DNA from 2 places in the Arthrobacter sp. NPDC092385 genome. Region 2 is predicted to be linked to the other one. Evidence: predicted binding sites of a transcription regulator. Region 2 holds the regulator's gene; the other holds the start of a gene.
The links. The regulator HrcA, encoded in region 2, represses chaperone genes, less so after heat shock. The targets are predictions, from matches to a motif close to TTNGCACTCGNNNNNNNCGAGTGCNAA.
Positions count from the first base shown of each region.

Region 1: a site for HrcA is predicted at 4,933-4,959, ahead of groES (co-chaperone GroES). Genes of this name have one in related genera too.

Region 1 covers NZ_JBIVQL010000002.1:211,366-223,130, reverse strand. Annotated here, with positions in the region: gene ACIQCY_RS04135 (SAM-dependent methyltransferase) at 1-1,014, opposite strand, end outside; gene ACIQCY_RS04130 (ABC transporter ATP-binding protein) at 1,024-1,782, opposite strand; gene ACIQCY_RS04125 (iron chelate uptake ABC transporter family permease subunit) at 1,779-2,735, opposite strand; gene ACIQCY_RS04120 (ABC transporter permease) at 2,782-3,795, opposite strand; gene ACIQCY_RS04115 (siderophore ABC transporter substrate-binding protein) at 3,828-4,772, opposite strand; gene groES (co-chaperone GroES) at 5,100-5,396, shown strand; gene groL (chaperonin GroEL) at 5,472-7,085, shown strand; gene ACIQCY_RS04100 (ribonuclease J) at 7,366-9,000, opposite strand; gene guaB (IMP dehydrogenase) at 9,394-10,920, shown strand; gene ACIQCY_RS04090 (ABC transporter ATP-binding protein) at 11,042-11,765, shown strand, end outside.
Region 2 covers NZ_JBIVQL010000006.1:20,503-30,112, reverse strand. Annotated here, with positions in the region: gene lepA (translation elongation factor 4) at 1-1,643, shown strand, start outside; gene hemW (radical SAM family heme chaperone HemW) at 1,674-2,903, shown strand; gene ACIQCY_RS09185 (DUF4870 domain-containing protein) at 3,075-3,491, opposite strand; gene ACIQCY_RS09180 (DUF3097 family protein) at 3,570-4,421, opposite strand; gene hrcA (heat-inducible transcriptional repressor HrcA) at 4,596-5,609, shown strand; gene dnaJ (molecular chaperone DnaJ) at 5,695-6,825, shown strand; gene ACIQCY_RS09165 (16S rRNA (uracil(1498)-N(3))-methyltransferase) at 6,828-7,598, shown strand; gene ACIQCY_RS09160 (GerMN domain-containing protein) at 7,632-8,609, opposite strand; gene ACIQCY_RS09155 (PhoH family protein) at 9,029-9,610, shown strand, end outside.

The sequences.
Region 1 (11,765 bases), on a different contig from region 2:
GACGTTGTAGGGGCGCACCTCGAGCACCCGGTACGCCCGGGCGAACGGCGTGTCCGTGAACGACGGCGCGCAGATGTACGCGATCATCGGATCGACCAGGTGCCCGCCGAGCTGCGCGGCGAGGTCCGCGACGAGTTCGGCGCGGATGACGGCGCCGTCGGGCTCGTAGAGGTAGCCGCCCGGTTCACCGACGGCGGCGGTGGGTCCCTCCCCGAACTCCGCTCCCGACACCATCTCCGCCGAACCCTGCGCGCCGATGACGAGGGCCGCCCGGCGCACGCCCTCCCGGCGGAGGGCGTTGAACCACAGGGCCACCTCGGTGACGTCGCCGTCCACGGAGACCCACTGCGCCTCGCACGTCGACGGGATCGAGTCGTGCGGCATCCCGGGGCCCATCTTCACGCCCACGGGCTTGCCGCTGTCCGCGAGTTCCTGGACGAAGGACAGGGGAGGGGAGAACGCCTCGGGATCGAAGAGGCGGGACGTTCCCGACGTCGTCGTCGTCCTGCGTGCCGGGTCGAGCCAGACGCCGTCGTACTCCGTGGTGTCCACGAAGGAGGCATCGGCGTTGACCACCCGGGCGTTGGGGAAGGGCAGCAGGTTCATGGTCGCGGCGGCGGCGGTCGCCTCGTCGAGCTCGACGGCGGTGACCTCGCGCTCGAGGGTGGCCAGGGCCATGCTGTCGGCGCCGAGGCCGCAGCCCAGGTCCGCGATCCTCACGAGGCCGGCGTCCACGAAGCGCTGCGCGTGGCGCGCCGCGACGGACAGGCGGGTCGCCTGCTCCAGCCCTGCCGCCGTGAAGACCATGTGCTCGGCGAAGGGCCCGAACTTGGCGGATCCCTTGGCCCGGAGGCGCGATTGCGTGAGGGCGGCGGCGACCACCTCGGGAGGGTGCCCGGCCTTCCGCAGCTGCTCCGTGAGGCGCATGCTGTCGGCTTCGGTGTAGGGGCCGAGCGAGTTCAGCAGCTCCCAGCCCTCGGGGGTCAGGATGTCCGCGATGTTGTCCGAAGCCATGCAGCCAGCCTAGGCGAAGTAGACGCCGATCCTGTTGCCCCGGATCTGCTCCACCTGGATGTCCACGTCGTACACGTCGCGGAGCACCGCGGGCGTCATGATCTGCTCTGGCGTGCCCTGGTGGATGAGGGCGCCGTCGCGCATCGCGACGATCGTGTCGGAGTAGCAGGACGCGAAGTTGATGTCGTGGATGACCAGCACCACGGTCTTCCCGAGCTCGTCCACGAGCCGGCGGAGCAGGCGCATCATGTCCACCGAGTGCTTCATGTCGAGGTTGTTGAGCGGCTCGTCGAGCAGGATGTAGTCCGTGTCCTGCGCCAGCACCATGGCGATGAACGCCCGCTGGCGCTGCCCGCCCGAGAGCTCGTCGACGAACCGGTCCGCCAGGTCCGTGAGGTCGAGGTAGGCCAGTGCCCGCTCGATGTGCTCGCGGTCCACCACGGTGGGGCGGCCGTTGTTGTGCGGGAAGCGGCCGAAGCCCACGAGGTCCCGAACCGAGAGCCTGACCGTGAGCTGGTTCTCCTGGCGCAGGATGGACAGGGTGCGCGCGAGGGCCGGCCCCGCCGTCGTGCTGACGTCCAGCCCGGCCACCTCGACCGTCCCGGCGTCCAGGGGGAGGAGCCTGCTCATCATGGACAGCAGCGTGGACTTGCCCGCGCCGTTCGGTCCGATGATCGAGGTGACGCCGCCGCTCGGGATGGTGCACGTGACGTCGTCGACCACGGTGGCGGTGCCGTAGCGCTTGGTGGCATGGTCGATGGTGATCACCGGACACGGCCTTTCAGGAGGAGTGCGAGGAAGACGATGCCGCCGGTGAATTCGATCACGATGCTGAGCGCGGTGTCGAACTCGAAGACCTGCTCGAGGACGAGCTGCCCGCCCACGAGGGCGATCACGCCGAGCAGGACGGCGATGGGCAGCACGACGGCGTGCCGGAAGGAGCTGCACAGCTGGTACGCCAGGGCCGAGACGAGCAGGCCGAAGAACGTGGCCGGGCCCACCAGGGCGGTGGAGACGGCGACGAGGACCGAGCAGATGACGAGGACGAGCGTCACCGTGCGCCGGTGGTCGACGCCGAGGCCCACGGCGGTGTCCCGGCCGAGGGCGAGGACGTCGAGGCGGTGGCGCAGGCGCCACGCGGGCACGCACAGACCGGCGACGGCGACCGCGGAGATCAGCAGGAGCATCGGGTCCACGCGGTTGAAGCTCGCGAAGAACAGGTCCTGCAGGATGATGTACTCGCTCGGGTCCATCAGGCGCTGCAGCAGGGACGAGGCGCCCCGGAAGAACACGCCGAACACGATGCCGACCAGCAGCAGGAGGTGCAGGCTGCGTCCCCCGCCCGTGAAGAGCCACCGGTAGAGCAGCCACGAGAAGGCGACCATCAGGGTCACCTCGACGGCGAAGCGGAGGGGCGCTCCGAGCGTCAGGAGCGTCGAGGCCCCGAGGGCGAACGCCAGGACGGTCTGGATGAGGATGTAGAGGGCGTCCAGCCCCATGATCGACGGCGTCAGGATCCGGTTGCCGGTGACGGTCTGGAAGAGCACCGTGGACACGCCGACGGCCACGGCGACCAGCACCATGGCGCCGACCCGGTTGAGCCGGCGGGGCAGGACGTAGGCGAGGTTGCCCTCGAGGCCGACGAGCAGGAAGGTGGCGACGAGCGCTGCCGCGGTGATGCCCAGAACCACCAGCCAGACGGCCGGGGGAAGGGCTTTCACGGGCTTCCGTCCGGACTGCACGACGGCGGTCGGAAGTGCAGTGGTCCTAGCGCGCACAGGCGTTCCTCCGGACGAGCAGGGCGATGAACAGGGCACTGCCGACCACCGAGACGATCACGCCGACCGGCACCTCGTAGGGGAAGCGGATGACGCGGCCGAGGATGTCGCACGCCAGGACGAAGCCTGCCCCGAAGACGGCGATCCAGGGCACCGCCCGGCGCACGTTGTCGCCGATCACCAGGGACACGAGGTTGGGGACGATCAGCCCGAGGAACGGGATGGAACCGACCACCACCACGACGACGGCGCTGATGAGGCTCACGAGCACCAGTCCGAGGTTCATGGTGCGCCGGTAGTTCAGGCCGAGATTGGTGGTGAACTCCTCGCCCATGCCTGCGACGGTGAAGCGGTCGGCGCACACGTAGCCCACGACGGCGAGCACCGCGACGATCCACAGCAGCTCGTAGCGGCCGCGGATGAGCCCGGAGAAGTCGCCGATCATCCAGGTGTTGAGCGTCTGGAGCAGGTCGAAGCGGTAGGCGAAGAACGTGGTCACGGCCGCGATGACCCCGCCGAGCATGATGCCGACCAGGGGGACGATCAGCGTGTTGCGCAGCGGTATCCGCCTCAGGACGGACAGGAAGAGCGCCGTGCCGGCCATGGCGAACAGGGCCGCGATTCCCATCTTCGCCACGATGGGGGCGCCGGGCAGGAGCAGGGTCGCCACGAGGATGCCCGCGGTGGCGGACTCCACCGTGCCGACGGTGGAGGGCTCCACGAACCGGTTGCGGGCCATGAGCTGCATGATGAAACCCGCGATCCCGAGCGCGACGCCGGCCAGGATGACGGCGAGGGTGCGCGGGACCCGGCTGATCAGGAAGGTCTGCCACGCGGCCGCGTCGCCCGCGAGCAGGTCGGCGGGAGACACCTCGGAGACGCCGACGAAGAGGCTGACGAGGGCAAGGAGCAGCACGGCTCCACCGGCCGGCCAGAGGGCGGGCGACCGGGTGGAACCGTGCTGCTGTACCGGCTGCTCGGGCCGGAGGGAGAGTGCTGCCATGGGGGCGCCTGCCGCAGGAGCGGTCGGGCGGATCAGGCCGCGACGGCCTCGTTGACGGCCGACACCATGGCGTCGAGGTTGTTCAGGCCGTACCCGATGAGGTACCAGCTCGCGGAGTCGAGGTAGGTGATGGCGCCGTTCCTGGCGGCATCGGTGCCGTTGACGAGCTCGTTGTCCAGGACGGCGGAGCCGGCTGCGCCGGCTTCACCGACGGCGGCGTCGCGATCGATCACGAACAGGTGGGCAGGGTTGATCTCGGCGATGTACTCGAAGGAGACGGCCTCGCCGTGCGTGCCTTCGGTCTTCACCTCGGCAGCGGGCTCGACACCGAGCACGTCGTGGATCAGGCCGAAACGCGACCCGGCACCGTACGCCGTGAGCTCGCCCGCGCTGGTCATCAGGATCAGGCCGTTGCCCGCGGATGCCGCGGCTTCCTTCGTCTGGGCGATCTTCCCGTCGAGGGCTGCGAGGCGGTCGACGACCTCGTCCTCCCTGCCGAAGATCCGGCCGAGGGATTCGGTGTGCTCGGTGAAGCTCGCGATCGGGTCGGCGGCGTCGACGCTGAGGTCGATGGTCGGCGCGATGTCCGAGAGCTCGTCGTAGGAGTCGGCGACGCGCCCCGAGATGATGATCAGGTCCGGAGCCGCGGCGGCGATCGCCTCGAAGTCGGGTTCCTTCATGGATCCGATATTGGTGATGTCCCCACCCTCGTACGCGGAGAGCTGCTCGGGCAGGGTGCCCTGCGGTACGCCGTCGACGTCGACCCCGAGTGCGTCCAGCGTGTCCAGGGCGCCGAGGTCGAAGGTGAAGACCGTCTCGGGGTCGACCGGGACCTCGGTGGTGCCCTGCGCGTGCTCGACCGAGACGCTCGACGCCGCTGCCGGCTCGTCGGCAGCTTCGGAGGAACCGCCGCACGCCGACAGGGCGAGGGTGGCCGCAGCGGCTGCGGAAAGGACGGCGAGGCGCACGTGTGCCATGGGGTGAACTCCGTGGAGGAAGGGCCGGGCTCGCCGGCCGCCGAGGAAGTAAGGAATGCCTTACCTCTCCGAATCTAGAGGGGAGCTCGGGAATTACGCAACCGAAGCGTGATGTATTCGTTGTGTCGCGTGTCACCCCGCGTCCCGGAAGCCGCCAGGATTGGCACTCGCCTTGACCGAGTGCTAGCCGTTGCATACAGTCGGAGTTGGCACTCACTCCTAGTGGGTGCTAATCCCGAGGGAAGCGTTCGCCGGCACCGCGACGACGGTTCACGCCCAGCCCGACGGCCTACATTCCATTGGTATCGAACGCAAAGGAGAGCCCGAGTGTCGGTCTCTATTAAGCCTCTTGAGGATCGTATTGTTGTCCGCCCCCTCGAAGCCGAGCAGACCACTGCTTCCGGCCTCGTCATCCCGGACACGGCCAAGGAGAAGCCCCAGGAGGGTGAAGTCGTAGCAGTTGGACCGGGTCGCGTCGACGACAACGGCAACCGCGTCCCCGTCGACGTCGCCGAGGGCGACATCGTCATCTACTCGAAGTACGGCGGAACCGAAGTCAAGCACGGTGGCCAGGAGTACCTGGTGCTCTCCGCCCGCGACGTCCTCGCAGTCGTCGTCAAGTAGTACCCCGATTGGAAGAGCCCCGGCCCGCAGTGGCCGGGGTTTTTCTCGCTGCACAAGCCTGAAAGGAACCAACAAATGGCAAAGCAGTTGGAATTCAACGACGCCGCCCGCCGTGCCCTCGAGGCCGGCGTGGACAAGCTCGCGAACACCGTCAAGGTGACGCTGGGCCCCCGCGGACGCAACGTCGTGCTCGACAAGAAGTGGGGCGCGCCCACCATCACGAACGACGGCGTCACGATCGCCCGTGAGATCGAACTCGACGACCCGTACGAGAACCTCGGCGCCCAGCTGGCCAAGGAAGTCGCCACCAAGACCAACGACGTCGCCGGTGACGGAACCACCACCGCCACCGTCCTGGCGCAGGCCCTGGTCAAGGAAGGCCTCCGCAACGTGGCCGCCGGCGCCGCTCCCGGACAGCTCAAGCACGGCATCGAGGTGTCGGTCGAGGCCGTCGCCAAGCGCCTGCTCGAGAACGCCCGCGAGGTGGTCGGCCAGCAGACCGCCAACGTCGCCTCCATCTCCGCCCAGAGCACCGAGGTCGGTGACCTCCTCGCCGAGGCGTTCGACAAGGTCGGCAAGGATGGTGTGATCACCATCGAGGAGTCCTCCTCCACGCAGACCGAACTCGTCCTCACCGAGGGCATGCAGTTCGACAAGGGCTACCTCTCGCCGTACTTCGTGACCGACGCCGAGCGCCAGGAAGCCGTCCTCGAGGACGCGCTCATCCTCATCAACTCCGGCAAGATCTCCTCGCTGCAGGAGTTCCTGCCGCTGCTCGAGAAGGCCCTCCAGGCCGGCAAGCCGCTGTTCATCATCGCCGAGGACATCGAGGGCGAGGCGCTCTCCACGCTCGTGGTCAACAAGATCCGCGGCACCCTCAACGTCGTCGCCGTCAAGGCTCCCGGCTTCGGTGACCGCCGCAAGGCCATGATGCAGGACATCGCCACCCTCACGGGTGCGCAGGTCGTCTCCCCGGACCTCGGCCTGAAGCTGGACCAGGTGGGCCTCGAGGTGTTGGGATCCGCACGCCGGATCACCGTCACCAAGGACGCCACCACCATCGTCGACGGCACCGGCAGCGAGTCCGACGTCGCCGACCGCGTGGCGCAGATCCGCGCCGAGGTCGAGCGCACCGACTCCGACTGGGACCGCGAGAAGCTCCAGGAGCGCCTCGCGAAGCTCGCCGGCGGGATCGGCGTGATCAAGGTCGGCGCGGCCACCGAGGTCGAGCTCAAGGAGAAGAAGCACCGCATCGAGGACGCCGTGTCCTCGACGCGTGCCGCACTCGAAGAGGGCATCGTGGCCGGTGGCGGTTCCGCACTGGTCCACGCGGGCAAGGCCCTGGACACCGATCCCGATGTCCTGGCACTCGAGGGCGACGCGGCCACCGCCGTCGGCCTCGTCCGCCGCGCCCTCGCCCAGCCGCTGCGCTGGATCGCCGAGAACGCGGGCCACGAGGGCTACGTCGTCGTCGCGAAGGTCTCCGACCTCGAGGACGGCCACGGCTTCAACGCCGCGACCGGCGAGTACGAGAACCTCGTGGACGCAGGCATCATCGACCCGGTGAAGGTGACGCGCTCCGCCCTGCGCAACGCAGCCTCCATCGCGGCGCTGGTGCTCACCACGGAGACCCTCGTGGTCGAGAAGCCCGAGGAGTCCGACGACGAGGGCCACGGCCACTCGCACTAGGACGCCGGGGCTCCGGCCCGCGCGGTTTCCAGCACGCTGAAGCACCCCGGTTCCTCGGAGCCGGGGTGCTTCTGCGTTCCCGGCCGGTCAGCCCCGGGCCGCCGGCCGGACGTCCCACCCAGCGGCACCTTCCGGTGGGAATGTTCGAACATTCCCACCCGAACAGCCTGTCCAGTGGGATGGTCCGCCCGGCCGGCACTCCAGTGCGCCACCGGACGACGGAGCCCCGGCACTCTGCGCGAGTGCCGGGGCTCCGGGTGGTGCTGGGTGAGGCGCTGCCCTACGCGTCGACGACGATGGCCGTGACGACCGGCTGGCGGTTGTAGTACCGGCGCATCCAGTTGGCCGTGGCCCGCTCGATGATGTCCTCCGGATCCTGGCGGCGGCCGCCCTGGCGGTTCGACGCGGAGTCGCGGAGGGCCTTCTCGACGGCGGCACCGGCCTTGTCGAGGTCCTCGTCCGAGCAGGAGAAGCCCTTCGTGAAGAACTCGGGGGCCTCGGCGATGTCGCCGTTGTCGGGGTCGATGATCGCGAGGACGGTGACGACGCCCTCCTCCGCCAGGCGGCGGCGCTCCACGAGGTCCTCCTCCGTGATGCCGCCGACGCTGTCGCCGTCGACGAAGACGAGCCCGGCCTCCACCTTGCCCGAGAGCGTGGCGCGGCCGCGCACGAGGTCGACGGTGACGCCGTCCTGGGCGATGACGACGTTCCGGGGATCGACGCCGGTCGCGACGGCGATCTCCGAGTTGGCGCGCAGGTGGCGCCACTCGCCGTGCACCGGCATGACGTTGCGGGGCTTGACGATGTTGTAGCAGTACGCGAGTTCGCCGGCGCTGGCGTGGCCGGAGACGTGCACCTTCGCGTTGCCCTTGTGGACCACGTTGGCGCCGATCTCGGTGAGGGCGTTGATGATGCCGTAGATGGCGTTCTCGTTGCCCGGGATGAGCGAGCTGGCCAGCAGCACGGTGTCACCCTCGGTGATGCGGATGGCGTGGTCGTTGTTGGCCATGCGCGAGAGGGCGGCCATGGGCTCGCCCTGCGAACCGGTGCAGATCAGGACCACCTTGTGGTCGTCGCTGCGCTCGAGCTTCTTGAAGTCCACGAGCAGTCCCTGCGGGATGTTCAGGTACTTGAGGTCCGCCGCGATGGTCATGTTCCGCACCATCGAGCGGCCCACGAACGCCACCTTGCGGTTGTGGCGGTGCGCCGTGTCGATGATCTGCTGGATGCGGTGGATGTGGCTCGCGAAGCTCGAGACGATGATCCTGCGCGGCGCCGTGCGGAACACCGCGTCGATCGCCGGGCCGAGGTCCTTCTCGGACGTCGTGAAACCGGGGACGTCGGCGTTCGTGGAGTCCGTGAGGAACAGGTCCACGCCCTCGGCGCCGAGGCGCGCGAAGGCGCCGAGGTCCGTGATGCGGCGGTCCAGGGGGAACTGGTCCATCTTGAAGTCGCCCGTGTGCAGCACCATGCCGGCCGCGGTGCGGATGGCGACGGCGAGGGAGTCCGGGATGGAGTGGTTCACCGCGACGAACTCGAGGTCGAACCCGCCCATGGTGCGGCGGTCGCCTTCCTTGACCTGGACGGTCTTCGGCGTGATGCGGTGCTCCTTGAGCTTCGCCTCGATGAAGGCGAGCGTGAGCCGCGAACCGACCAGGGGGATGTCGGCGCGCTCCTTCAGAAGGTACGGGACGGCGCCGATGTGGTCCTCGTGGCCGTGCGTCAGCACGACGGCGACGACGTCGTCGAGGCGGTCCCGGATGTAGGAGAAGTCGGGAAGGATGACGTTGACGCCCGGCTGGTGCTCCTCGGGGAACAGGACACCGCAATCGACGATCAGCAGCTTGCCGTCGAACTCGAAGACGGTCATGTTTCTGCCGATCTCACCGATGCCACCGAGAGCGACGATGCGCATGGCTCCCTTGGCCAGTTCCCGTGGTGCTTTCAGTGCGGCAGGTCGTTTATTCACAGATTAGGTTTCTCTCAGTCGGTGCGGGGAGGCGGGGACGAGGCCGTCAGACGTACGTCGTCGAGGCCGGCGATCCCGGCGTTGCCGTTCAGGTGGTCCCCGGCGTTCCCGGGGAGATACTCCTCCTAGGATACGTGGTTCGGCGGCGTCCCGGCGGATGGGCCCTCGCGGTACGTCGCACCGCGTCCGGACAGGGGCTGAAGGCCGCGCCGCGCCGGTGACGTGAGCGCTGTCACCGGAATAGGGCGCCACCGCGAATAGTTCTAGACTGACAGGGCCCGCCGGCGCATCCGCCGAAGGCCCCTACCCCCACCCGGTGACACCGAAAGAGGCGCAGCAGTGAGCGAGCAGTCCGGCCAGAACGAGACCCACGACCCCTTCGGATTCATCGGCCTGACGTACGACGACGTCCTCCTGCTGCCCGGCCACACCGACGTCATCCCCTCCGAGGCGGACACGTCCTCGCGCATCTCCAAGCGCATCACCGTGAAGACCCCGCTGCTCTCCTCCGCGATGGACACGGTGACCGAATCCCGCATGGCCGTCGCCATGGCACGCCAGGGCGGCCTTGGCGTGATCCACCGCAACCTGTCCATCTCCGACCAGGCGGACCAGGTGGACCGCGTGAAGCGCAGCGAGTCCGGCATGATCACGAACCCGCTGACCATCGGCCCCGGGGCAACACTGCAGGAACTCGACGAGCTGTGCGGCCACTACCGCGTCTCGGGCCTTCCCGTCGTCGACGCGACCGGCCACCTGCTCGGCATCGTCACCAACCGCGACACGCGCTTCGTGCTCGAGCGCGACTTCCCGCGCACGCTGGTCCGCGACGTCATGACGAAGATGCCGCTCGTCACCGGGCACGTGGGCATCAGCGGCGACGACGCCATCAGCCTCCTCGCGACCAACAAGATCGAGAAGCTCCCGCTCGTCGACGACGAAGGGATCCTCCGCGGCCTCATCACCGTCAAGGACTTCACGAAGGCGGAGCAGTACCCGCTCTCCACGAAGGACGACGACGGACGCCTTCGCGTCGGCGCGGCCATCGGCTTCTTCGGCGACGGCTGGGAGCGCGCCATGGCGCTCGTCGAGGCCGGCGTCGACGCGCTCTTCGTCGACACCGCCAACGGACACAGTGCCGGCGTGCTCGAGATGATCTCGCGCCTGAAGGCCGAGAAGTCCGCGGCGCACGTCGACATCATCGGCGGCCAGGCGGCGACCCGCGAGGGCGCCCAGGCCCTGATCGACGCCGGCGCCGACGGCATCAAGGTGGGCGTGGGCCCGGGCTCCATCTGCACCACGCGCGTCGTCGCGGGTGTCGGCGTCCCGCAGGTCACGGCCATCTACGAATCCGCCAAGGCGGCCATCCCCGCCGGCGTCCCCGTGATCGCCGACGGCGGGCTGCAGTACTCGGGCGATATCGGCAAAGCACTCGTGGCCGGCGCCGACACCGTGATGCTCGGGTCCCTCCTGGCAGGATCCGCCGAGGCTCCGGGCGAGCTCATCTTCGTCAACGGCAAGCAGTTCAAGACCTACCGCGGCATGGGCTCGCTCGGAGCCATGCAGACGCGCGGCAAGAACACCTCCTACTCCAAGGACCGCTACTTCCAGGCCGATGTCACCGGTGACGACAAGCTCATCCCCGAGGGCATCGAGGGCCGGGTGGCCTACCGCGGGCCCCTCGCCTCGGTCGCGTACCAGCTGGTCGGAGGACTGCGCCAGACCATGTTCTACACGGGCGCGCGCACCATCCCCGAGCTGAAGGCCAAGGGCAAGTTCGTCCGCATCACGGCGGCCGGCCTCAAGGAGTCCCACCCGCACGACATCCAGATGACGGTCGAGGCACCCAACTACGGCTCCAAGTAACCCGACCGCCGGCATCAGCCCCCTCTCCGAGGGGGCTGATGCCGTATGAGCGGCCTCCCGCAGCCCGAGGGGGCTGATGCCGTGTGAGCGGCCTCCCGCAGCCCGAGGGGGCTGATGCCGTATGAGCGGCCTCCCGCAGCCCGAGGCCGCCGCCCGCCGCAAGCTCCGCCTCGGTCCCTACGCCCGCGCCGTCGGGCAGGTGCTGGTAGTCAGCGCGAAGGCGTCACCGGGCGCCGTCGCCATGAAGGTCGCCGGTTCGCTCATCTCGGCGGTCCTTCCGCTGGTCACCACCTACTTCGCGTCGCTCACGACGACGGCGCTCGCCGCCGCCTACGCGGGGGACCCCGACGCCGGGCGCTCCGCCGTCACCTACGTGATCGTCACGGCCGTCCTCGGGCTGCTCTGGGGCGCCTTCACGAGCGTGGACCGGTACATCCAGCAGGTGCTGAGCTTCCGCGTCGGCGCGATCGTGGGGGACCGCATGTACGAGCGGTTCCTGGCGCTCGAATTCTGGCGGTACGACGACAAGGAGACGGTGGACCTCTACGACCGCGCCCGCCGGTTCTCCGACTCCTACGCGAGGGTGCTCGACCGCATCGCCGCGATCTTCACGCAGCTGGCCTCCGTGGTCCTCGCCATCGGGGCGCTGCTGCTGGTCAGCTGGTGGGTCGCGCTGATCGTGCTCGTCGCGATCATCCCGAGCGTCTACCTGCAGTTCCGGCTCTCGCGGGAGCAGATGGCGCACTGGAACACCCAGGTCGATTCCCGGCGGCAACGGCGCATGATCGAGACAAACCTCATGAAGCCGCAGCACATCGCCGAGATGCGCCTCTACGGGATCGTGG
Region 2 (9,610 bases):
CCCAGGCCGTCCGCCTTCCCTGGGAGGTCGATGGCACGGCGTACGCGCTGAACATGATCGACACGCCCGGCCACGTCGACTTCACCTATGAGGTGTCGCGGTCGCTCGCCGCCTGCGAGGGCGCGATCCTGCTGGTCGACGCCGCGCAGGGCATCGAGGCCCAGACGCTGGCGAACCTGTACCTGGCGATGGAGAACAACCTCACCATCATCCCGGTCCTCAACAAGATCGACCTTCCGGCTGCCCAGCCCGAGAAGTACGCGGCGGAGCTTGCAAGCCTGATCGGCGGCGAACCCGAGGACGTGCTGATGGTATCGGGGAAGACCGGCGTGGGCGTCGAGGCCCTCATGGACAAGATCGTCCGGGACCTGCCGGCCCCCACCGGTGACCCGAACGCACCGGCCCGTGCCATGATCTTCGATTCGGTGTACGACACGTACCGCGGTGTGGTCACCTACGTCCGGGTGGTCGACGGCAAGCTCAGCCCGCGCGAGCGCATCCAGATGATGTCCACGCGGGCCAGCCACGAACTGCTCGAGATCGGTGTCAGTTCACCGGAGCCGAAGCCGTCCAAGGGACTGGGCGTCGGCGAGGTGGGGTACCTCATCACCGGTGTGAAGGATGTCCGCCAGTCGAAGGTCGGCGACACCGTCACCAACCTGGCGAAGCCGGCGGCGCAGTCCCTCGGCGGCTACGAGGACCCCAAGCCCATGGTCTTCTCCGGCCTGTACCCGCTGGACGGCACGGACTATCCGGTGCTGCGGGACGCCCTCGCGAAGTTCACCCTCAACGACGCCGCGCTCGTCTACGAGCCCGAGACGTCGGCGGCACTGGGCTTCGGTTTCCGCGTCGGCTTCCTCGGCCTGCTGCACCTCGAGATCACGCGCGAGCGCCTCGAGCGGGAGTACAACCTCGACCTCATCTCCACCGCCCCGAACGTCGAGTACGAGGTCACCCTCGAGGACAAGCGCGTCCTGAAGGTCACCAATCCCAGCGAGTACCCTGTCGGAAAGATCGCGGAGGTGCGCGAACCGATGGTGTCCGCGACCATCCTCGCGCCCTCGGAATTCGTCGGCGCGATCATGGAACTGTGCCAGCAGCGCCGCGGTGTCCTCGGGGGCATGGACTACCTCTCCGAGGATCGCGTCGAGATCCGGTACCGCCTGCCCCTGGCGGAGATCGTGTTCGACTTCTTCGACCTCCTGAAGTCGAAGACACGCGGGTACGGCTCCCTGGACTGGAAGGCGGACGGCGACCAGGTGTCCGACCTCGTGAAGGTCGACATCCTCCTGCAGGGCGAGCAGGTGGACGCGTTCAGCGCCATCACCCACCGCGACAAGGCCTACGCCTACGGCGTGATGATGACCGGCAAGCTGCGTGAGCTGATTCCGCGCCAGCAGTTCGAAGTGCCCATCCAGGCAGCCATCGGAGCGCGCATCATCGCGCGGGAGAGCATCCGGGCCATCCGCAAGGACGTCCTGGCGAAGTGCTACGGCGGTGACATCACCCGTAAGCGCAAGCTGCTCGAGAAGCAGAAGGAAGGCAAGAAGCGCATGAAGATGGTGGGCCGCGTGGAAGTGCCCCAGGAAGCCTTCATCGCCGCCCTGTCCTCCGACGAGTCGAAGGACAAAGCCAAGAAGTGACCGCGTACGTTGCGACACGGGGTATCCGGCATGCCTAGCGCCCTCCCGCTCGGCATGCCGGCGCCCCAGGACGGCGTCCTGCCGCCGGCGGCCGCGGAGGGAGCGCTCGGGCGCGACTTCTGCCTCTACGTCCATATCCCGTTCTGCGCGGTCCGCTGCGGCTACTGCGACTTCAACACCTATACGGCCACGGAGCTCGGCGGCGGGGCATCCCAGGACGCCTATGCCGGCTCGGTGCTCGCCGAGCTCGCCCTCGGGGCGCAGGTGCTGGAGTCCTCAGGCGTACCGGCCCGGCCTCTGTCGACGGTCTTCTTCGGCGGAGGCACGCCGACACTGCTCCCGGCGGAGGACCTCGCCTCGATCCTGGTCGCGGCCACCGCGCAGTGGGGCCTCGCGCCCGACGCCGAGGTCACGACCGAGGCGAACCCCGATTCCGTGACCCCGGAGTCGCTGCGCGTGCTGAAGGAGGCAGGCTTCACCCGGGTCTCGTTCGGCATGCAGTCCGCGGTGCCCCACGTCCTCGCCGTGCTCGACCGCACGCATTCGCCCGAACGCGTGCCGCAGGCCGTGCAGTGGGCGCGCGAGGCCGGGCTGAAGGTCAGCCTGGACCTGATCTACGGCACGCCGGGAGAGTCCCTGGAGGACTGGCGGACGTCCCTGTCCACGGCCCTGTCCTACGGCCCGGACCACATCTCCGCCTACGCCCTCATCATCGAGGAGGGGACGCGGCTCGCTTCCCGTATCCGTCGCGGCCTCGTGCCGCCCATCGACGACGACGACCACGCGGACAAGTACGCGCTGGCGGAGGAGATGCTGACCGACGGCGGCCTGCACTGGTACGAGGTGAGCAACTGGGCGCGGACTCCCGCGGACGAGTGCCGGCACAATCTGGCCTATTGGCGTGGCAGCGACTGGTGGGGTGCGGGACCCGGGGCGCACTCGCACGTGGGCGGCACGCGCTGGTGGAACGTGAAGCATCCGCGTCCCTACGCCGACGCCCTCGGCGCGGGCCGCTCTCCCGCCGCCGGACGCGAGGAACTGTCCGGTGAGGACCGATACGTCGAGGACGTGATGCTGCGGGTGCGGCTGCGCGAGGGCCTCGCGACGGACGTGCTGACGACGTCGGGCCGTCGGGCCGTCGCCGGGCTGATCGCCGACGGGCTCGTCGAGCCGGCTGCGGCCTTCGCCGGTCGCGTGGTCCTGACGTTCAAGGGCCGGCTGCTCGCGGACGCCGTGGTGCGGAGGCTCCTGCCCGACTGAGGTCCGAGCTACCAGCGGGGGGTATGGCCGGACGCGACCGCGGTGCGTCGGCGACCGTCGCCAGGCGTGGAACAGGACGGGCGTGCAAGAGGACGGGCGTGGAACCGGACGGGCGTGGAACCGGACGGGCGTGGAACCGGACGGGCGTGGAACCGGACGGCCTGGCTGGAGCTAGCGGATCAGGCGCAGGTTCGCGGGGTAACGGTACGGGCGTCCGCGATTGACCTGGATGCCGGCATTGACCGAGAAGACCGTGAGCGTCACCCAGATGAGCGCGTTCACGACGGCGAAGATGCCACCGATCTCCGGCACGAGCGACAGGAGCCAGGCCGCCAGGGCGAGGATCGTGGGCGGAAGCGTGAAGTTCAGCGCCTCCCTGGACTCCTGCGCCGTGAACGGGCCGCGGTCCTTGAAGATGAGGAAGATCAGCAGGGAAGGGATGAAACCCAGGATCCCGCCGAAGTGGGCCAGTGTCGCGAACTGGCGATCCTCGGATGCCGTCAGTGGAAGGGCTTGTGCCGGGATGCCTTCGAACACCGGCTGCGACTCGCCCCGTCCGTGGTGCTGGTGGTCGGCGGTATTGGACAACGAAATTCCTTTGCTGGCTGGCGGAGAACTCTCCCCGGAAGGTGCTCCAAGGATACGTGGTAACGAGTAGCGGACTGCTCAGGCGGTGCCCGGGGGAGCGGTCAGGAAGTCGATGACCTCCTCGACCCTCCCGAGCAGCGAGGGCTCGAGGTCGGCGTAGGTGCTCACCCCGGCGAGGATCCGCTTCCAGCCGTGGGCCACGGCTGCCTGGTCGGAATGCGGCCACCCGAGCCCGGCGAGGATGCCCGTCTTCCAGTCCTGGTGGCGCGGCACCACGGGCCAGGCGTCGAGCCCGAGGGCGGCCGGTTTCACCGCCTGCCAGACGTCGACATAGGGGTGCCCGACGATCAGGACGTGGCTGCGGGCTCCGGGGACGGTCATCGCCTGCTGCGCGATCCGGGATTCCTTGGTCCCCGGCAGCAGGTGGTCCACGAGGATCCCGAGCCTGCGCTGCGGCCCGGGCCCGAACGCCCTCACCGCTCCCTCGAGGTCGTCGACGCCGTGCAGCGGCTCGACGACGATGCCTTCGAGCCGGAGGTCGTCGCCCCACACCTTCTCCACCAGTTCGGCGTCGTGCCGGCCCTCGACCCAGATCCTGCTGGCCCGCGCCGTCCGCGCCCGGGCGCCCTCGACCCGAACCGAGCCCGACGCCGTCCGCGTGGCCGCCGGAGCGGCGCGCAGGACGGGCGCGACGACGTGGACGGGCTGTCCGTCGAGGAGGAATCCGTGGCCGAGCCGAAACGTGCGGTGCTTGCCGCGCCGGTCCTCGAGCACCATGACATGCAGCCCGCCGGACTTCTCGACGCGGACCACCGCGCCGACGAAACCGCTCTGGACGTCCTCCAGGACCATGTCCTTCTCGACGGGTACGTCGGGCAGGACGGCCCGCTTCGGAGCCGAAATATCCTGTGCTCCCCAGCCGTACTCCATGCCGGCCTGTCCTTCCCACGAGGGCTTCGGCGGTGTGCCGCAGCCCGGGTTCCCAATGCTAACAATCGCTCCGGACGTACTAGACTTGGCACTTGGGTGTGTCGAGTGCTAACTGGCCGGGACCACCCTGGAAGCGTGGTCGTGAGTGCGGGACAGATCCGGAGGTGCACAGGAATGAGTGAACCGCGACGCCTGGAGGTGCTCCGGGCCATCGTCGAGGACTACGTCCATTCGCGGGAGCCCGTCGGATCCAAGGCGCTGGTCGACCGCCACCAGCTCGGCGTCTCTTCCGCCACGATCCGCAACGACATGGCCGTCCTCGAGGAGGAGGGTCTCATCGCGGCCCCGCACACCAGTTCCGGGCGGATCCCCACGGACAAGGGCTACCGCCTCTTCGTCGACCGCATCTCCGAGGTGAAGCCGCTCTCGGCCCCCGAGAAGAAGGCCATCCAGACCCTCCTCGAGGGTGCCGAGGACCTCGACGACGTCATGGACCGGACCGTCCGGCTGCTGGCGCAGCTCACCAACCAGGTCGCCGTCGTGCAGTTCCCCCGCGTCGGTGGTGCGTCCGTCCGGCACATCGAATTCGTGCTGCTCGCACCCCAGCAGATCCTGGTCGTCCTGATCGCGACCAACGGCACCGTGCAGCAGCGCATCGTGCGGACCGATGGCGATCTCCAGGAGGCGGAGCTCGCCGAACTCAAGCAGCGCATCCTCTCTGCCGTGTCCGGCGTCAAGCTGTCGGCGCTGCCGGCCGAGCTCGGGATCGCGCAGTCCCAGTTGCCTCCTGCACTGAGGGCGCACGGGGGTACCATCGTGAAGGCGCTGGAGCAGCTTGCCGGACTCGGACGGGACGACCGGATCCTGCTGGCCGGGACGGCCAACCTCGCGAGGTCCACGGGTGATTTCCCGCTGAGCATCGGTCCCGTCCTCGAGGCGCTCGAGGAGCAGGTGGTGATGCTGAGGCTGCTGTCCGAGATGGAGTACGACGCCCGGGGCATCTCGGTGAGGATCGGGAGCGAGAACCCCTACGGAGGCCTCTCGGGAGCCTCCGTCGTGGCGACCGGCTACGGTCCGGATGCCGGCGCGAAGCTCGGGATCCTCGGTCCCACCCGCATGGACTACCCGACGACCATGGCCGCGGTGCGCGCCGTCGCCCGCTATCTCTCGAGGATCCTCGAGGAGTAGCCCGGCTACGGCAGCCGCAGTATCGCCCGCCGGCACCGCCGGCGAGCAGAAGACAGAAGTCTCCAACAGGAAGTGATGTGCACGAGTGAGTAATCACTATGAGGTCCTCGGTGTGGCGCAGGGCGCGACCGGGGAGGAAATCAAGAAGGCGTACCGCAAGCTCGCCCGGAAGCTCCACCCGGACGTGAACCCCGGTGACGACGCGTCGGAGGAGTTCAAGCGCGTCAGTCACGCCTACGAGGTCCTGTCGGATCCCCAGAAGCGGCGGGTCTACGACACGACGGGCAACGAGAACGGGACCGACAACGGCTACGGCTCGGGCTACTCGGGCTCGGGCTTCGCCTTCCAGGACATCTTCGAGACCTTCTTCGGCGGAGGCGGCCAGCAGCCGGGCGCTCCTTCCCGGACGCGCCGCGGGCAGGATGCGCTCATCAACGTGCGCATCGACCTGAAGGACGCCGTCTTCGGCACGAACAAGAAGATCGAGGTGGACACCGCGGAGGTGTGCCCCACCTGCGACGGCACGTGCTGCCAGCCCGGCACCTCGCCCCGCACCTGCGACATCTGCGGCGGTTCGGGCCAGGTCCAGCGGGCCGTGCGTTCGATCCTCGGCCAGGTCATGACGAGCGCGCCCTGCGGCACCTGCCAGGGGTACGGCACCGTCATCCCGAGCCCGTGCCACGAGTGCAGCGGCGAGGGACGTATCCGCGCCCGCCGCACGCTGACCATCAAGGTCCCCGCCGGCGTCAACACCGGCACGCGCATCCAGCTGGCGGGCCAGGGCGAGGCCGGCATCGCGGGCGGGCCCCAGGGCGATCTCTACGTGGAGATCCGCGTCGCCACCGATTCGACCTTCCTGCGCGACGGCGACGACCTGCACGTGACGCTGAGCGTCCCGATGACGGCGGCCGCGCTGGGCACCAGCGTGCACCTGGACACGTACGACGGCGACCAGGAGCTGGTGATCAAGCCGGGCACGCAGTCCGGCGAGATCCTGACCCTCCGCGGGCTGGGCGTCACGCACCTCAGGAACCAGGGCAGGGGAGACCTGCGGGTCCACCTCAACGTGGAGACGCCGCGCAACGTCGACCAGCAGCAGGAGGAGCTCCTGCGCAGGCTCGCGGAACTGCGGAACGAGGAGTACACGGACGGCCAGCTGGCCAGCAGCGGTTCCGGCGTGTTCGCACGCCTGCGGGAGCGCCTCGGGAACCGCTGAGCATGACGCGACCCCTCTTCTTCGGGCCCGGTGAGGCCGTCCGTGCCGCGTCCCCGGGCAGCGTCTTCGTCCTCGGCGGGGACGAGGGTCGCCACGCGGCGACCGTGCGCCGCCTCGCCGCGGGGGAACGCATCGACGTCTCCGACGGCGCCGGCTACCGGATCGGCGGGATGATCTCCGCGGTGGGGACGGGCACCGTGGACGTCCTGGTGGAGACGGCCGGCCAGGACCCTGCGCCGCGCCACACGCTCCTGCTCGTCCAGGCCCTGGCGAAGGGCGGTCGCGACGAGCAGGCCGTGGAGTCGGCGACCGAGCTGGGCGTCGACGCCGTGGTGCCGTGGCACGCTGAACGGAGCATCGTCCGATGGCGCGGCGACAGGGCGGAGAAGGGTCGGCAGAAGTGGGTGTCCCTCGTGGGCGCTGCCTCGAAGCAGTCCCGACGATCCTTCGTGCCCGAGGTCCATGCCGTGATGGACACCTCGCGGATGGCCGCCTGGGCTGCTGCGACCGTCGACCGCGTCGTCGTCCTGCACGAGGACGCCGGGTCCTCCCTGGCCGAGCAGGTGTCGGCGCTCCGTGCCGCCGGTTCACTCGAGGCCCCGTCGTCCACCGCCGTCGTCGTCGGGCCCGAAGGTGGGATCAGCGGGGCGGAGCTCGAGAAGCTGCTGGCCGTCGGCGCTCGTGCGGCCCGGCTCGGACCCCACGTGCTGCGCTCGTCCTCGGCGGGCCCGGCGGCGCTGGTCCTGCTGAACCACCTGCTCGGGCGCTGGTAGGCCCCGCGAGCGGGTTCCCCTGCTCCGGGGTGGCTACCCGACGACGACCGTCTTCGAGTCCTCGGCCCTGCCGCTGCCGGTGGGGGCGGACACCGTGATGTCGTACCGTCCGGGGGGAAGCGTCACGGAGAAGGAATAGGCACCGGGAGCGCCGTCCTCGGGCAGGATGTCCACCGTGCCGTCCCTGAAGAGAGCGGTGTCGCCGCCCTCGGAGCCGTCCGTGCTGCGGTCGATCCGCCACGAGAGCGAGTCCTCCGAGGCCGGTCCGAGGCCGTGGATGGTCAGCCCGGCGGATTCCGCCTCGACCCCCTCCTGGGGGTCGATGATCCACACGGGAGCGAGAGTCGACGTGTCGCGGGTCCACTCGCCGCCGAGGTCGACGGAATCGAAGGCCCGGTAGTCCGCTGCTCCATCCACGAGCACGACGAGGGAACTCGCCTCGCCTCCCTGGATCAGGCCGGCGTTCGACGCCGCAGCCGTCGCGGTGTAGACGAGCTGCTGCAGGGCGAGCCGCGCGTCGTCCGCACCGAGCTTCTCCGAGAAGGCGTCGGAGGAGATGTCGAGGGTGATCACGTTCTTGGTCGAGATCGAGGACCGTACGCTCGATGCCTTCCGCCAGGGCGAGCGGTAGTCGGGATCCAGTGGCCGCCCCGACGTCATGAGCTGCACCGCATCGGCGATGGGGTCGCCGGTGGTCTCGTCAGGCGCCGCCAGGAATTCCCGGAACAGCCTGTCGCTCCCGTCCACGTCGCCCAGCCAGTAGACCGGCAGGAGCGGGTCGGCAGGGTCCGCCGCCGCCTGGGCCTGGATCGTGGCGTCGGCCGGCCCGGCCTCCGCGCCGGCATCAGCGGCCGAGAGGGGCTCGGCAAGGGCGGTCGTGGGGGCGCTGCCCTGCGGCAGGCCGACATTCGGGGCGAGGAACACGCTGCTGGCCACGAGCACCGTGCCGGAGGCCAGGAGCATTCCGCGCAAGCCCAGGCGGCTCCTCTTCAGGGGGTCCTGCTCGTTCATGCCGGCCCCCTTCCGTCAGGCGCGCCGGTGCGCGGATCGATTCGTGGAATGCGTCGTGGAATGCGTCGTGGTCCGGCGCGTGCTCCGACAGGAGGGCGTCGACCAGGACGCGCACCGCAGGCGGCTCCCGAGCCCGCCGGACCTGTTTCAGCTTGGCACAGGGAGGATGGCACGGCTGCAGGAAAAGGTGCGCACGCGGGGACTGAAACCTGATCGATACGAAGCCGTTGCCGATTCGCGATGAAACCCGAGTGCTGCTCGATCCTCCGTCGGGGAAAGCACAGGGGCGGGAATCAAGGCCGCTCCGCTCCTGTTGACAAAAGACGGATGGCGTAGCATTGGCATTTCTGCGACTCCAGCAGCACATCATCAGGACGACTACTCCACTGAGGGGCGATCAGAGGCCGGACGGCCGAGCTATGAGCGAATCTTCGACAGGCATCAATGCGGCAGGACTGGACACCAGGACGTTCGTCTTCGAATCGACGGCGCAGATGGTGCAGGCGCTGGGCTCCAATGACGAGGCCCTCCGCCTGATCGAGGAGTCGTTCCCCGGCGTCGGCCTCCAGGCCAGGGGTAACGAACTGACCATCACCGGACCGTCGGCGGACGTGCTGCGCACCGAACGGCTCATCGGCGAGATCCGGACCATGGCCGTCAACAACGCCACCGTCTCCCCCCAGGTCCTCGAGCAACTGGTCACGATGCTCAAGACGCAGAGCGCAGCCAGGCCCTCGGAGGTGCTGTCCGTCAACATCCTCACCTCGCGGGGCAAGACCATCCGCCCCAAGACGCTCAACCAGAGCACGTACGTCGATGCGATCGACCGCAACACCGTCGTGTTCGGCATCGGCCCGGCGGGCACCGGCAAGACCTACCTCGCGATGGCGAAGGCCGTGCAGGCGCTGCAGCAGAAGGAGGTCAACCGGATCATCCTCACGCGGCCCGCCGTCGAGGCGGGAGAGCGGCTGGGCTTCCTCCCCGGCACGCTCAACGACAAG